2 linked regions of the Trichocoleus sp. FACHB-46 genome follow. The protein of the gene in region 2 interacts with the protein of the main gene of each other region in a pairwise test. Links are inferred from orthologs where the notes say so. Each region holds a gene or a part of one and is shown on either strand. Other genes may lie near its edges.

Region 1 (4,119 bases), on a different replicon or contig from region 2:
CAGCAATACGGGATGCTTATAGCAGGCGTGGTCTCCGGGTCTCCTTTGTTTTAAAGGGTACTTACAAACTGCCAGGGGCGATCGCTACATATTACGCTTACCTGAGCTTATAGAGTTTTTCATTTAACAAGCTAAGCTAGCAAGCCAGGCCGTATAGCTATGGGCAGTGATTTCGATTTCTGCTTATCCTAGAAGCATCTGCTTCCAGAGTCTGGATGCTAGAAGTGAAATATAGCAAAACTTCTGGCATGGCTCACTACAATTAAACTCTTAAACTGCTAAGGAGCTGTGGTTGATATGGCTGGATTTGGTGATCTTGTCCAAAAAGCGTTTTACCTAGGAGTCGGACTGGCCTCCTATGCAGGCGAGAAAGCAGGCGGCAAGCTAGGGGAACTACGGGTACAAGCCCAAAAACTAGCAGATGAACTCGTGGCTAAGGGCGAGATGAGCACAGAAGAAGCCCGTCGATTTGTTGACGATATGGTGAATCGAGCCCAGCAACCTGGAGCAACTCCCGCTCCAGAGCCAACAAGCTCGGAACCGCGACGGATCGAAATTCTCTCAGATGATGAAGAGCCAACTAAGGCTGAAACGCAAAATGTAGACAATTTGCGCCAGCAAGTGATGGATTTGCAAGAGGAACTACGGCGGCTAGAGCGAGAGTAGTTGCTGTGTGTAAACAGAATGCTACGGAGTCATCTATCTAAGTTATGATTTTTGATCAGTCTCCCTCACCAATTGCTAAAGCTGAAGTTGGTAGATGGGGGTTTCATCCAGTATGTTGGCGCTGACTACAGACAAGCTCGGCGCAGTCCCCGCTCTCGCTTGCAGATAAGCAACAAATTTATGGAAGATTGGTCAAAAGATTTCTTTACTAGCTTCGAATTAGTAGCTGATGAAGTAGAGCTGTTTTTTTTAGAGGTAAAGCGAGATATTGATGATGCGATTGATATCTTTGCCAAGCTCTCAGAGGAAATCGTAGAACAAGTACAAGGCACGATTTTTAGTGAAGTTGACCAGCGACTTGATGAGCTGACCAGCTCGTTCCTAGAGCTATATTTTGGGTTGGAGAGTTCCGACATAGAATCGATGGAGCCTTTGTTCTACAACGTAGAGCCAATTATCACTAAACATCCTGCTTGCATGGGATGTAGCCATTATCATGGACAAATTTATGGCGGTAATCCCCTAGTCTGTGGCATGCATCCATATGGAGTAGAGACAGAGAAATGCTCTGACTGGGAATCGTTCTAGGGGTTCACTATCTCTACAGCTGAAATCTCAGCGGGATAATAAAGGGAAAAAGTGCCCTACAGGGCCTTGCCCTTGCCCAATATTTAGGGAATGAGTCAAGGCTGTAGTGACGTAATCTTTAGCCATCTTGGTAGCAGATAGTAAATCTTTGCCGTCTGCTAGATTGGCGGCGATCGCAGCTGAGAGAGTGCAGCCAGTGCCGTGGGTGTTTTTTGTGTCAACACTAGAAGTGGTCAAAGTTTCTAGATGCTGGCCATCAAACCAGACATCAACCCCTCGCAGTTCGCCAGCCATGCCCCCGCCTTTGACCAATACTGCTTTAGCTCCTAGCTGATAAATCCGTTGAGCCGCTGCTTGCATGTCATCGAGTGTGACGATTGTCAGACCGCTTAAAAGTTGAGCCTCGTAGCGATTGGGGGTGACGATCACAGCTTGGGGAATTAAGGCATCTCTTAAGGTGGCGATCGCCGAGTCATCGATCAACTGTGCTCCAGTCCGAGACACCATGACTGGATCGACGACCAAATTCTGCAGTCGCAAAAGCTGCACCTGCTGTGCCACCGCTGCGATAATTTCTTGGTTCAGCAGCATCCCCGTCTTAGTCGCTTGCACCCTGATGTCTTGCACCACCGCTTCTATCTGAGCCACGACAGCCGCAGCAGGCAACGCATCAACGCGATTGACTCCTAAAGTATTTTGGGCCGTGATACAAGTGAGCGCACTAGTGCCATGCACTTGATGAAAGGCAAAAGTGCGTAAGTCAGCCTGAATTCCTGCCCCACCACCGCTATCAGAACCCGCGATCGTCAGTGCCACAGGAATCCGTGAATTCCCTGTCAGGGTCATATTAAATCAATCCAAAGTGACGAACTGAAATATCACTGCCTAAGGGCACTCAACTCTTGAGCGAGTCTTTAACGAGTTGGGGGTCTCTCTCTTCTTCTTTGAAGAAACTCAGGAATGTCTGGTTCACCAGGTCTATTTCTCGGTTCGTTGACTGGCGTTTGAGGAGCCTGAGGCGTAATCGGAGGGGTGACACCTCGGCGCAGTGGCGCGACTCTAGCGGGTTGAGCTGCGGGTTGAGCCTCACCCGTAAAACCTGTGGCAATGACCGTGATCCGAATTTCTCCCTGCATGCGCTCGTCGATGACTGCCCCAAAGATGATATTGGCATTGGGATCAACGACTTCATAGATGATTTCGGCAGCAGCATTGACTTCATGGAGCGTTAAGTCAGTGCCGCCCGTGATATTGAAGACTACCCCTTTAGCTCCATCAATGGAGGATTCCAGAAGGGGTGATGAAATAGCTGCCATCGCGGCTTCTCTCGCCCGTGACTTGCCAGAACCAATGCCGATTCCCATCAATGCAGAGCCTGCATCAGCCATCACGGCTCGTACGTCTGCAAAATCCACGTTAACCAAACCAGGGATGGTAATGATGTCCGAAATTCCCTGCACCCCTTGGCGCAAAATATCATCGGCGACTCGGAATGCCTCTTGAACCGGAGTCTGCTCGGAGATCACTGACAATAATTTGTCGTTGGGAATAACGATCAGGGTGTCTACTCGGCTTTGTAGGGCTGCGATGCCTTCATCTGCTTGGCTGGTGCGTCGTCGGCCTTCAAAGGTAAACGGACGAGTGACGACTCCTACCGTTAAAGCGCCAACTTCCTTAGCAATCTCAGCCACAATCGGAGCTGCGCCAGTTCCGGTGCCCCCGCCCATGCCAGCGGTGATGAACACTAAGTCAGAATTTTCTAGGGCTGCTGCAATTTCATCGCGGGACTCTTCCGCTGCTTTCTGCCCGATCGCTGGATTACCACCTGCACCTAGACCACGAGTCAATTTTTGGCCAACTTGTAAATGCTTGGGAGCCATTGCCTGAGCTAGAGCTTGAGCATCCGTATTAACGGACCAAAACTCAACTCCTGATACGTCGCTGGCAATCATGCGATTGACTGCGTTGCCACCCCCTCCACCAACGCCAATTACTTTGATTTTGGCAACACTACTGGGGACAATCCCATCCATCCGAGATTCTTCTAGCACAACTTTTGCGTCGCGAGATTGATTAAACCGAACTGTAGAGTTGCTAAACGGGTTTTTGGCAGTATCTGCCACTGAGAAAGAGGATTGCTCTTCTGCGTGGGAGCCTTCGGTGATAGAGCCCAATTTACTATTAGATGTACTATTAGATGTCATTGGATCGGGGATGGCTTATAAACAACTTTTTAATTCTGGGCAGCGCTGGGCAACTCTAGTTAACTATAGGGTAAGTCGATTGAAAAACCAATGATAGCATTAGGCTCCCACCCATCTTTAATCTGATTTGATCTGACTGATCAGCAGCATTCCTAAAGATAGTTATCGCTGACTTATTACCTACAGGTGGCAAGCTCAATCAGTACTATCCGTATTAGATTTTACCGAGTTATTGGCCTTCTGCATTTGAATTGAGGGAGCATCTGGATTTTGTAGATCAACATAAGCAACTTGCTTGGGATTCAGCTTGTCTGAGAGTTTTCGTAGCTGATCCATCGCTTGGATTTGCTCAGCAAATCTAGAACTATAAGAGCCGAAATGAAAGATTCCTAACTCAGTTTTAAGGACTATATTGCTTGGGTCACGCCAGTCAATTTCTGTGACTTTAACAGGGCTTTGGCTAACTGATTGATACAGCTCAGCCCACTGCGATCGCTTCTGTTCTTGATAGCCAACAATTTTGAGAGTTGGCAACTGGAACGATTGATCAAAGGAAGTATAGCTCTCAATGGGAATCCAGACACCATTCGCATCCAGAAATCCCACATTTGAGAGACCTATTGCTGGTTTTGTCTCTTTGTCTTTAACAGCTTCAGCGTTA
Region 2 (4,047 bases):
ATCGCCTGCCCCAAAATCAAAGATGGTGCGACTAAATCTGCTAATTGCCAAAACGAAACTCGTTTGATCTTGGCGAAAATTAGGCTGGCAACCAAACCGCCCAGAATAGCGCCATGAATCGCAATGCCTCCTTTCCAAATGGCAATGATATCTTCTGGTCGTTGAGCATATTCTTGCCACTGAAACAGTACGTAATACAGCCGAGCAGAGGGAATTGCAGCGACAACTAACCAAATAATTAGGTCGCCAATCAAATCGGGATCAACTCGGCGACGCGTCGCCAAAGCTTGGGACAAGCTGACCCCAATCAGCACAGCCGAGGCAATTAAGAGGCCATACCAACGAATAGTGAGAGGTCCCAACTCAACTAATATGGGCCCTGGAGACTTGAACTCGAAGGCCATAAGCCCATAGCAGCTACTCCAGAGATGGGACAAAATTGGCAGATCCAAGGGCATGAGAATTTAGGATTCAGCTACAAACTTGATTTTATCCGCCTGAGGGCAGAATCCAATTTGGGCTGCGATTTCTTTGGCCCGAAACTTTGACTGCAAGAAGCATGAATTAAAAGCGCTGCTCAAGGCTACACAGGCCAATTGAGCTAGAATGAGAATCCTTGGGCCAACTGATTTAGCTACATCGAGGGCCGATTGTAGCTGCGTGAGTCAGGGCTGAGAAGCTAAAGTTCTACAACTAAAAGTCTGTCAAAATAGCAACTGCAATTGTTGACAGCCCTAGTCGCTCCTGAAATTGAGAAAAAGCATGGATAGAATTTATTCCGATCAACCTGTGGCACAGGCTATCACTGCTGGTCAATCAGGAACTGCGACTCCGATGCCAATTGCGGTAGCTTCGCCTCCCCTCCTAGGTGCCTCGTTAGCAGAGCTGACGGAATGGGTGAAACAGCACCAACAGCCTGCTTATCGAGGGCAGCAGTTACACCAGTGGATTTACCAAAAAGGGGTGCGATCGCTGGACGAAATTTCAGTTTTCTCCAAGCAGTGGCGTTCCACGGTTGCTGATGTGCCTATAGGGCGCTCAATGTTGCATTACCGAGCCGCTGCCCCAGATGGCACTGTGAAGTTTTTACTCCGGCTAGCTGATGGTCAGATTATTGAGACTGTAGGCATTCCCACGGAAAAGCGCCTGACTGTTTGTGTGTCTTCTCAGGTTGGCTGTCCGATGGGTTGCGACTTCTGCGCTACAGGTAAAGGTGGTTTCCTCCGCAATCTGGAGCGACATGAAATTGTGGATCAAGTTTTGACAGTTCAAGAAGACTTTCAACAGCGAGTCAGCAACATCGTGTTTATGGGCATGGGCGAACCTTTGCTCAATGTAGACAATGTGCTGGGTGCGGTGCGATCGCTGAACGAGGATGTGGGCATTGGTAAACGAGCCATGACTATTTCGACTGTAGGCATTCCGGGTCGCATTCGTCGTTTAGCCGCACACCAGCTACAGACCACTTTAGCCGTGAGCCTGCATGCTTCTAACCAAGCAGTTAGAGAGCAGCTAATTCCAAGCGCGAGACAGTATCCGCTGCAGGATTTGCTGGCCGAGTGCCGCGAGTATGTGCAGCTAACCGGGCGACGGGTCACGTTTGAATACATCTTGTTGGGCGGGTTAAATGACTGCCCAGAGCATGCAGTAGAACTGGCGGAACATCTGCGGGGGTTCCAGAGCCACGTTAACTTGATTCCTTACAATCCAATTAGTGAAGTAGATTATCAACGCCCTAGCCCACAACGGATTCAGGCTTTTCTGCATGGCTTGAAGCAGCATCATATTGCTGCGAGTGTGCGACGATCGCGGGGTTTGGAAGCAGATGCCGCTTGTGGTCAATTGCGGGCAAAAAAAGTAGGAGCGATCGCTTAAGATCACTCCTACCGTGCTGCTGCGATTGTGGTGCGGCAATCGCAAGTGCAAATCTAATGACGGGCGTAGATGCCAGGAGCATACGCTTCGATTACTTTGCCTGTGATTGTGCAAGTAATCATTAAATAATCACAAGTTTGGCATTGGGTTCGAGTCAAATGATCATCTGAAAGATGATGACGTTCGGCATGACTACCACAATTAGGGCAACGAACAACTTGTAAGGTTTCTAGAACACGCATTTTAATACTCTCGCAGCTAGCTCAACAATTAGGAGGGATTAAGGGCAAGGTTCACGAATTAAATTCGTAATTCTAAGATTTTCGAAACAAAATGTATCGAAGCTTACTAAATTAATCTGAGATTAAAAGTGCAGAAGTCATCGTCTCCTGACTCTTCTATTATGTTGGCATTTATGCAGATCGGCAATCAAGCTTTAGTTAGATTTTAGATTTCGGAGGTTGGGGATCGCCTACAGAGAGAGCGATCCCCGCAATACTGCTATTAGCTAAAAGCGCTTTTGATTTGGGACTGCTCGATACTAACTTCTTCGATGATTACAGAATTCTCTAAACAATTCTGCGAATTTTTTATGAGATTTTACTTATGTTTATGAACTTTCTTAATGAGTTTACTGAGCGTTGGATAATATTTTATTGGAGAATAATAGAAGCAATTGTTACTAAAACTACAAAATGTTTCCTAGTTAAACTCCTCCACGTTCCGTCATAATTCAAGCAGCATAATGCATTGAGCTTTTATAAGTCTTTTGGTGTCGTCTACGCAGAGCAAAGCTGTTCCTCAATCTTGCTGCCAAGGGCAGTAAAACTACAAACTGCATTGCCAGGAAGATTCAAGCATTTTGTCATGATTTCTTGCTATAGAAAATGAACACAAGTTTTTTAGGTCAGCACAGATGTTTAACCTCTAAATCGCAAGATTTGGAGGCAAACTCAAAAGAATATGTTGATCCTGACTTTATCTAACCCCTCAAAGCGATCGCGTCAAATAAAGCTATTACCAATCATTAAAACTAAATTAAGAAAATGGTTCTTCCTTAAGAAGGATTTAGGCAACGATCAGCAATTTGGCTACGTAGTGACAACTTAAGCAGAGCTAGACCTTACTCTAGTTCGGTCAGGTTTATTTAACCCGTCTTGCTAGAAAACTAGGGCTGCGGATGAAAGTAGTCGTAGATTTTCTGAGCTATCTGAGGGCCAATCCCAGAAACATTTGTGAGTTGTTCCGGGGTCGCTTCCCGAATGTAGTCAACTGAGCGAAAAGCAGCTAACAGTTCTTTTTGGCGATGATGCCCTAGCCCAGGAATATCTTCTAAGCAAGAGCGGCGCATGCGATCGCTGCGTTGCTGGCGATGGAAACTAACGGCAAAGCGGTGAGCTTCATCCCGAAGACGACGCAACAGTTGCACTCCCGGCTGTTCCGCTTCTGTAGTTAAAGGCAAGGACTCCCCTGGCAAAAAGATTTCTTCTCGCTTTTTCGCTAAACTGACCACGCGCAACTCTTCTAATAAATTTAGCTCCCGCAGTACGCTCACTACAGCCGAGAGTTGGCCTTTACCGCCATCAATCATGACTAAATCGGGCCAATCTGAATTGCCTACCCTTGGCAACTGCGGATCAGCGGCATATTTACGAAACCGCCGCCGAATCACTTCTGCCATGCTGGCAAAGTCATCCGAGTGCCCTGTGGTCACAGTAGGGTTTTTGATTTTGTAGTGTCGATAGTGCTGTTTGGCAGGTATACCGTCTACAAACACGACCTGAGAAGCGACAGCGTCGGAACCTTGAATATGCGAAATGTCATAACCTTCAATCCGTCGCGGCATGTCAGGCAGATCTAACACTTCGGCGAGATCTAACATCGCTTGAGCATTGCGATCGGCAAAGCGCTGAGTTCGGGCTAACTCATACTCCGCGTTGCGCTCTACCATTTCAACTAGCTCAGCTTTAGTTTGCCGTTGCGGCGCGACAATCGTAACTTTGCGTCCTTTGCGATCGCTCAGAAACTCGGCGAGCATGTCGCTTTCTGGCAGTTCGTGCTGCACCAGAATTTCTGCAGGAATCTCAACTGCATCTACCGTTTGGTAGTGCTCCTCCAACACTCGCTCTAGAATCGCACCTGGTTCTCCCGATTGAGCATCGGCGACAAAGC

The links. Proteins that work in one complex are often made in the same cells at the same time.
Region 1: the proteins of rlmN (region 2) and ftsZ interact in binary tests that used the Escherichia coli proteins (3 or more experiments, as listed by UniProt). The link is inferred for Trichocoleus sp. FACHB-46 from one-to-one orthologs.

What each region holds. Positions count from the first base shown.
Region 1 is NZ_JACJOD010000006.1:555,283-559,401, forward strand. The notes cover bases 1,229-4,119. They hold ftsZ (cell division protein FtsZ), read right to left. Parts: upstream 3,288-4,119; coding sequence 2,169-3,287; downstream 1,229-2,168. Other genes in these bases: H6F72_RS02785 (hypothetical protein), read left to right, coding at 1,229-1,254; thiD (bifunctional hydroxymethylpyrimidine kinase/phosphomethylpyrimidine kinase), read right to left, coding at 1,282-2,100; H6F72_RS02800 (cell division protein FtsQ/DivIB), read right to left, coding at 3,654-4,119. Outside these bases: H6F72_RS02780 (phasin family protein), read left to right, coding at 298-666; more of H6F72_RS02785, read left to right, coding at 847-1,228. UniProt on the Escherichia coli protein: Essential cell division protein that forms a contractile ring structure (Z ring) at the future cell division site. The regulation of the ring assembly controls the timing and the location of cell division.
Region 2 is NZ_JACJOD010000030.1:339,793-343,839, forward strand. What follows is about bases 1-2,818. They hold rlmN (23S rRNA (adenine(2503)-C(2))-methyltransferase RlmN), read left to right. Parts: upstream 1-762; coding sequence 763-1,875; downstream 1,876-2,818. Other genes in these bases: lgt (prolipoprotein diacylglyceryl transferase), read right to left, coding at 1-458; H6F72_RS18015 (replication restart DNA helicase PriA), read right to left, coding at 1,929-2,117. Outside these bases: excinuclease ABC subunit UvrC, read right to left, coding at 3,044-4,047.